2 regions of the Pseudomonas sp. NCHU5216 genome follow, and region 1 is predicted to be linked to the other one. Evidence: predicted binding sites of a transcription regulator. Region 1 holds the regulator's gene; the other holds the start of a gene.
The links. Region 1 encodes LexA, which represses DNA repair genes until DNA is damaged. Its sites were predicted from a motif close to CTGTNTNNNNANACAG; they were not measured.
Positions count from the first base shown of each region.

Region 2: a site for LexA is predicted at 1,179-1,194, ahead of imuA (translesion DNA synthesis-associated protein ImuA). Genes of this name have one in related genera too.

Region 1 covers NZ_JBQLIX010000017.1:65,738-69,119, forward strand. Annotated here, with positions in the region: gene ACSVIK_RS13920 (DUF6586 family protein) at 49-567, shown strand; gene ACSVIK_RS13925 (hypothetical protein) at 648-887, shown strand; gene sulA (SOS-induced cell division inhibitor SulA) at 1,095-1,553, opposite strand; gene lexA (transcriptional repressor LexA) at 1,572-2,186, opposite strand; gene ACSVIK_RS13940 (TetR family transcriptional regulator) at 2,413-3,120, shown strand; gene ACSVIK_RS13945 (L,D-transpeptidase family protein) at 3,163-3,382, shown strand, end outside.
Region 2 covers NZ_JBQLIX010000013.1:92,143-95,524, reverse strand. Annotated here, with positions in the region: gene ACSVIK_RS11885 (GGDEF domain-containing protein) at 53-1,084, shown strand; gene imuA (translesion DNA synthesis-associated protein ImuA) at 1,216-1,833, shown strand; gene ACSVIK_RS11875 (Y-family DNA polymerase) at 1,841-3,250, shown strand; gene ACSVIK_RS11870 (error-prone DNA polymerase) at 3,247-3,382, shown strand, end outside.

The sequences.
Region 1 (3,382 bases):
CCTGCCGGTGCGCGTATCATGAGTCGATCTGCTGTGGAGGGCATCGCGATGGCCAAAGAAATCTACACCCGCACCAATCAGAAGATCTTCTTCGCCGGTATTGCCCTGGACAACTGGCGCAAGGCCGAAACCTCCAATGCCTTCAACTTGCAGGCGCTGGTGCAGGCCGAGCGCGAGGCCGCGTTGTTCCATCTCTACGGTGGGCTGCTGGGGCTGTGCCACGAGATTGCCGGTTACTACCGCATGAGCGAGGCTGCCCCTTCTCGTGTCGAGGTCTTCGTGCAGCAGGCGGTACTAGAGGCTACGCCCAGCCCCGAGCTGGCCGAGCTGGTTGAATTGGCTCAGCAGAGCGAAACCTGGTTGGCGCAGTTGCTGGCGGCCTATGCCGCGCTGTTCCAGCCGCCGCGCGAAGAGCGCAAGGCCAAGGTTGACCCGGCCATGCCGTTGATCACAGCGGTCAGCGTCGGTGAAGAGCCTGCAGAGCTGAGCCTGGACGACATCGAGGCCTGGCGTCAGCAGCTCAGGGGCCTGGTGCTGCGTTTTCGTGAGGGCCTCAGCGAGTGCTGAGCGCGTTATCTGGACGAGTGGGCTGGGGTTGAGCCGGGCCGGCTGTTACAATTTCATGTTTTTTGCAAAGAGACCGAGCCATGCCTACATCCTTTCTGGAAATCGTCGAACTGCCCGATGGGCGTATCGCCTTGCGCCGTGCAGAGGATGAGGAGGCATTGGTAACCCTGGATTTCTCTGCCGATGCCAAGGCTTTTCTGCAGGGTCAACATATCGAGGTGGCCAAGGCCATGCTCAATGTCGGCGTGCAGATGGCCGGTCGCATGGCCGAAGGTGAGTTGGTGGCCGAGGAAGAAGAGTCGCCGCGCGTTCTGCACTGATGCAGTGACGAGTTGCAAGCCGCAAGCCGCAAGCCGCAAGCGACAAGCAAGAGCAAAAAGCCCCTCCGTCAGGAGGGGCTTTTCTTTGGGCTGCAACACCGATCCATAGGCCAAATCATTTGACAAATCGTCGTCCGGCCTGAGGCTCTTGCAGCTTGCAGCTTGCAGCTTGCAGCTTGCAGCTTGCAGCTTGCAGCTTGCAGCTTGTCAGCCCAGGCTGATATTCAGGCTCTGTGCCTGGCCGGCTCGCGCGGCTTTGGCCAGGCGTAGCCGGGTGCTGCGCTCGACTGGGTGTAGCCAACTGATCACGGTATGGCTGCGGCCCAGCTTGAGCGCTTCTTCGGCCAGCTCCAGTGCGCTTTGGCCCTGGCGCGGGTGCAGCAGCAGAATGCGTTCGCGGTTGAGGCCGGCGTCGCGCAGCCAGGCCTGGGTCAGGCTGGCCGGTGGCGCTACCAGGGTCAGCCAGCGGGCGTCCTGATCCTGGCTCAGTTCGCGCAGGATCGGGGCCAGCAGGTGCAGGCAGTGGCCGGCTGCGCCGCGTAATGCCAGTTCGCTGAAACCCTGGTCGTCTGCTGCATCGCCCAGCAGGGCGTCGCTGGGGGTAGCGCTGAGAAAGGCATCGAACAGGGGGAGTTGCGGGCGCTCGAACGACTGCTGCATGTGCATGGGAGCCTCCTGTGGCGCTTAGCGGCGAATCACGCCGACGCTCAGACCTTCGATCACCAGTTCCTGATGTTCGAGATCCACTTCGATCGGGGAAAATTCCGGGTTCTCGGCAATCAGCCAGACCTTATTGCCTTCGCGCTTGAAGCGCTTGACCGTCACCTCGTCGTCGATGCGGGCGACGACGATCTGGCCGTTGCGCGCTTCGCGGGTGGTATGCACGGCGAGCAGGTCGCCGTCGAAGATGCCGATGTCCTTCATGCTCATGCCGCGCACACGCAGCAGATAGTCGGCTCTGGGCTGAAAGAAGGCCGGGTTGATCTGGCAGGATTCTTCGACATGCTGCTGGGCGAGGATAGGGGCACCGGCGGCGACGCGACCGATCACCGGCAGGCCATCGTCCTCGTTGGCGGCGCCAGGCTCGAAACCGGGGATGCGGATGCCGCGTGAGGCGCCTGGGGTCATCTCGATGGCGCCCTTGCGGGCCAGGGCCTTGAGGTGCTCTTCTGCCGCGTTGGGCGACTTGAACCCCAGCTCCTGGGCGATTTCCGCGCGGGTAGGGGGGTAGCCATTGTCTTCCAGGCAGCGCTTGATGAAGGCAAGGATTTCAGCTTGGCGTGGCGTCAGTTTCAGCATGGCTGGGCTCTGTCTTTTTATACAGTGACTGGGATTATATACAGTAAGCGTGGCTTGGCAATCATCAATTTCAGTGTGCTTGCGCGGGTCTGTAACTTGTCGCCCGCTATGGGCGTCATTGCCTGTTGTATGCTGTGACTGCTCGGACAAAATCCGGCTCGCGCGGCTTGACAATTCGATGGGCTGAAACGTATGTTTCAAACAAGTGTTTGTCAGGTGATCATTCATGGCTCAGTCGGAAACCGTTGAACGCATTCTCGATGCTGCGGAACAGCTGTTCGCGGAAAAGGGCTTCGCCGAAACCTCGTTGCGCCTGATCACTAGCAAGGCCGGTGTCAACCTGGCGGCGGTGAACTACCACTTCGGCTCGAAGAAGGCGCTGATTCAGGCTGTCTTCTCGCGCTTTCTCGGCCCCTTCTGCGCCAGCCTGGAAAAGGAGCTCGACCGCCGTCAGGCCAAGAGCGATACCCCGGCTACGCTCGAAGAGCTGCTGGAATTGCTGGTGGAGCAGGCGCTGGCGGTGAAACCGCGCAGCGGCAACGATCTGTCCATCTTCATGCGCCTGCTCGGCCTGGCCTTCAGCCAGAGCCAGGGGCACCTGCGCAAGTACCTGGAAGAGGTCTACGGCAAGGTATTCCGCCGCTACATGCTGCTGGTGCACGATGCCGCACCGCGCATCCCGCCGCTGGAGCTGTTCTGGCGCGTGCACTTCATGCTCGGTGCGGCGGCGTTCAGCATGTCCGGGATCAAGGCGCTGCGGGCGATGGCCGAAACCGATTTCGGTGTGCACACCTCCATCGAGCAGGTCATGCGCATGATGGTGCCCTTTCTGGCTGCCGGCATGCGCGCTGATAGCGGTGTTGCCGATCCTCTGCTGGCAGGCGCTCAGCTCAAGCCCCGGAACAAGCCTGTGAGCGTGCCCGCCAAGGCGTGAGAGCGGTGGGCTCGCCTTGAGTCATCCGCTAAGCTAGCGGGCATGGCGAATCTCGATTCATTGCACATTTCCCTGGCCGATCAGATGCTCTATGGCTTTGCTGCCGGGCGTCTGCGCGTGCGCTTTGCCGTTTCCACAGCGCTCAATGGCCCCGGCGAGCGCAATGGCAGTGGCTGCACACCGCGCGGCCTGCATCAGGTACGTGCGCGTATCGGCGCCGGGCTGCCGCTGGCGGCGGTGCTGCGAGGGCGACGCTGGACGG
Region 2 (3,382 bases), on a different contig from region 1:
TGATAGCGTTTAGCCATCATCTACTGCACCAAAGGCCAGGAAGCCCTCCGTGATGACCCGATCCAAACCTCACAGACAAGAGGGCCGCCCCGAGATCTGGCAATTGGCCATGCGCAGTTGCCAACTGGCAGCCTGGGTGCATTTCGCCTTTCTGGTCATCTTCCTCAGCCTGGACTCCCCCATCCTCGGCTGGGTGAACGTGCTCAGCGTGGCCATCTACATCTATGCCTATCGCGCCCTCAAACAGCGGCGCAATCATCTGGCGATAATGCTGATCCGTATCGAAGTGACGGCGCATGCGGGCCTGGGAACCCTGATGGTGGGCTGGGAGAGTGGTTTTCACTACTACCTGTTGTTGTTCATCCCGGCACTGTTCGTCAGCATGCGCGCGCGCATTGCCTGGATTTTCGCCATCTGCCTGTGGGCCTACTACGTGGGGCTGGACGTGCTGATGTGGTACCTGCCGCCGTTGCAGCCGATCTCGTCCCACGCCCTGTTGGCCGTGCACATCTTCAACCTGACGGTGGTGTTCTGCATGTTCAGCTACCTGGCACTGTTTCATGTGGTCACGGTGATGCGCGCACACAAGGAACTGGCGCTCATCGCCACCACCGATCCACTGACCGAGCTGTTCAACCGCCGCCACCTGCTCAGCCTGGCCGAGCAGGCGCTGCAGCAGCGAACCGAATTGACCCTGATGCTGATGGACATCGACCACTTCAAGGCGATCAACGACGCCCATGGGCACGAGGTGGGCGACCAGGTGCTCAAGGCGGTGAGCCATCTGCTCAAGGATTCGATGCGTAAACAGGACGCCATCGGCCGTTGGGGTGGCGAAGAGTTTCTCGCGCTGCTGCCGCATACCGACCTCGAACAGGCGGCAGCCAGCGCCGAGCGCATTCGCGAGGCCGTTCAGGCCTTACGGATCGATTGCAATGGCAGCCCCCTCAGCGTGACCCTGTCGCTCGGCGTCAGCCAGCACCATGCCCGGCAACCGCTCAGCCATACCATCGCCCGCGCCGACGCTGCGCTCTATGCCAGCAAGGCGGCTGGACGCAACCGGGTCAAACTGGCGACAGCCTGAACCCGGCGCCTCGCCATCCCACACACCAACTCACCCACATGCGAGCAAGCGCGCCCTCAGCCGTGACTTGACCCTGGCCAGCCGAAAGCAAATACTGTTCATGCATACAGTATTTTCGGTGCTCCGCCAGCATGTCATCCGTGGTTGCCCTTGACCGCCTGCTCGATGCCCGCCGTGTCTGGCGTGGGCAGGTCGTTTCCGCCCCTGCCATCTCCAGCTCATCGACTGGCCATGTCGCGCTGGATGCCGCACTGCCGGGCGGCGGTTGGCCGCCCGCGGCGCTCAGCGAAGTGTTGACGGCGGCCATTGGCATTGGCGAACTGCGCCTGCTATGGCCAACCCTGGCGCGCCTCACCCAAGCGGGCGAACGGGTGGTGCTGGTGGCCCCGCCCCATCTGCCCTATGCTCCCGCCTGGCTGGATGCCGGTATCGATCTGCGTCACCTGAACATCATTGATGCACAACCACGCGAAGCGCTCTGGGCCGCCGAGCAATGCCTGCGCTCAGGCAGTTGTGGCGCCGTGCTGTGCTGGTTGCATCAGGCCGATGACCGCTCGCTGCGTCGCCTGCAGGTGGCTGCCGCGACCGGGCACACCCTGGCCTTCGCCTATCGCCCGCTGGAAGCAGCAGCGAACCCCTCGCCCGCGGCATTGCGCCTGGCGCTGGAGAGCCAGCCGAGGTGCATCCGTGTACTCAAGTGCCGTGGCGGCCTCGCGCCTGCACGGCCCATCGCCGCGCCGTGGCACTGAGGCGCAGATGCTCTGGGCCTGCATCCTGCTGCCGCAACTGGCCATGGACGGCGTGCTGCGCCAGCGCAGCGATGACGCCGAGCCCCTGGCCCTGCTCAGCGGCACGCCGCAACGCCGCGTGCTGCAGGCGGTCAACCCGGCCGCACGCGCGCTCGGCCTCAAGCCCGGCCTGTCGCTGACCGCCGCGCAAGCGCTGACGCGCAGCTTCGCCACTGCCGAGTACGACCTCGGGCAGATCGAGCGCTGGCACCGTTTCCTGGCAGCCTGGGCCTATGCCTTCAGCGCCCAGGTCAGCCTGTACTATCCACGCTGCCTGCTGCTGGAGGTGCACTCCAGCCTGGGCCTGTTCGGCCCCTGGCCACGCTTCGAGGCGCGCCTGCGCGAAGAGCTTGTCGCCCTGGGCTTTCAGCACCGCATCGCCGCCGCCCCCAACCCGGCGGCGGCGCGCGTGCTGGTCAATGTCGGTGACGGCCTGCTGGCAAAGGATGCCCACGAGCTGCAGCACCAGCTGGCTAGGTTGCCGGTAGATCGGCTCGGCCTCAGCCCTGCTGCGAGCACGGCCTTTGCCCGCATGGGCCTGCACCAGCTCAGACAACTCTGGGAGCTGCCGCGCGACAGCCTGGCCAGGCGCTTCCCCGCCGAGGTGCTGGTGCAGCTCGACACCCTGCTCGGTCGCCGCCCGCTAGCCCTGGATTTCTACACACCGCCGGATATCTTCGACACCCGCCTCGAACTGAACTTCGAGGTGGCATCGCACCAGGCCCTGCTCTTCCCGCTGCGCCGCCTGACCGCCGACCTCGCCGCCTACCTGGCCGGCCGTGACAGCGGCGTGCAGCGCTTCGCCCTGCATCTGGAACACCGCAATGGCAGCGAAACTCAGGTGTCCATCGGCCTGCTCAGTGCCGAGCGCGACCCCGGCATGCTCTTCGAGCTGACCCGTGGCCGCCTGGAACATCAGCAACTGCCGGCCCCGGTGCTGGCCGTGCGCCTGGTGGCCCGCGAGCTACCCGCCTTCACCCCGCAGCATCAGCCGCTCTTCGACGAACGCCCCCAGCAGAATCAGCCCTGGGAGCAATTACGCGAACGCCTGCGTGCCCGCCTGGGTGACGAGGCCGTGCACGGGCTGGGCGCGCACGCCGACCACCGCCCCGAACGCGCCTGGACGCAGCAGCCGACATCCAGCGCCCTCCCCGCCAGCGGCCCGCGCCCCGGCTGGCTGCTGGCCGAACCGCTGCCCTTGTACGAAGCGTCCCTGCGCATCCTCGGCGGCCCGGAGCGGATCGAGTCCGGTTGGTGGGATGGTGAAGACGTACGCCGCGACTACTACCTGGTGGAAACCCGCAACGGCCAGCGCGGCTGGGCCTTTCGCCCGGTCGGCAGCAGCGGGCCGTTGCTGCTGCACGGCTGGTTCGCATGAACCACTACGCCGAACTGCACTGCCTGTCGAACTTCAGCTTCCAGCGCGGCGCCTCCAGCGCCGAGGAGCTGTTCGAGCGCGCCGCCCGCCTCGGTTACCACGCCCTGGCCATTACCGACGAATGCACCCTGG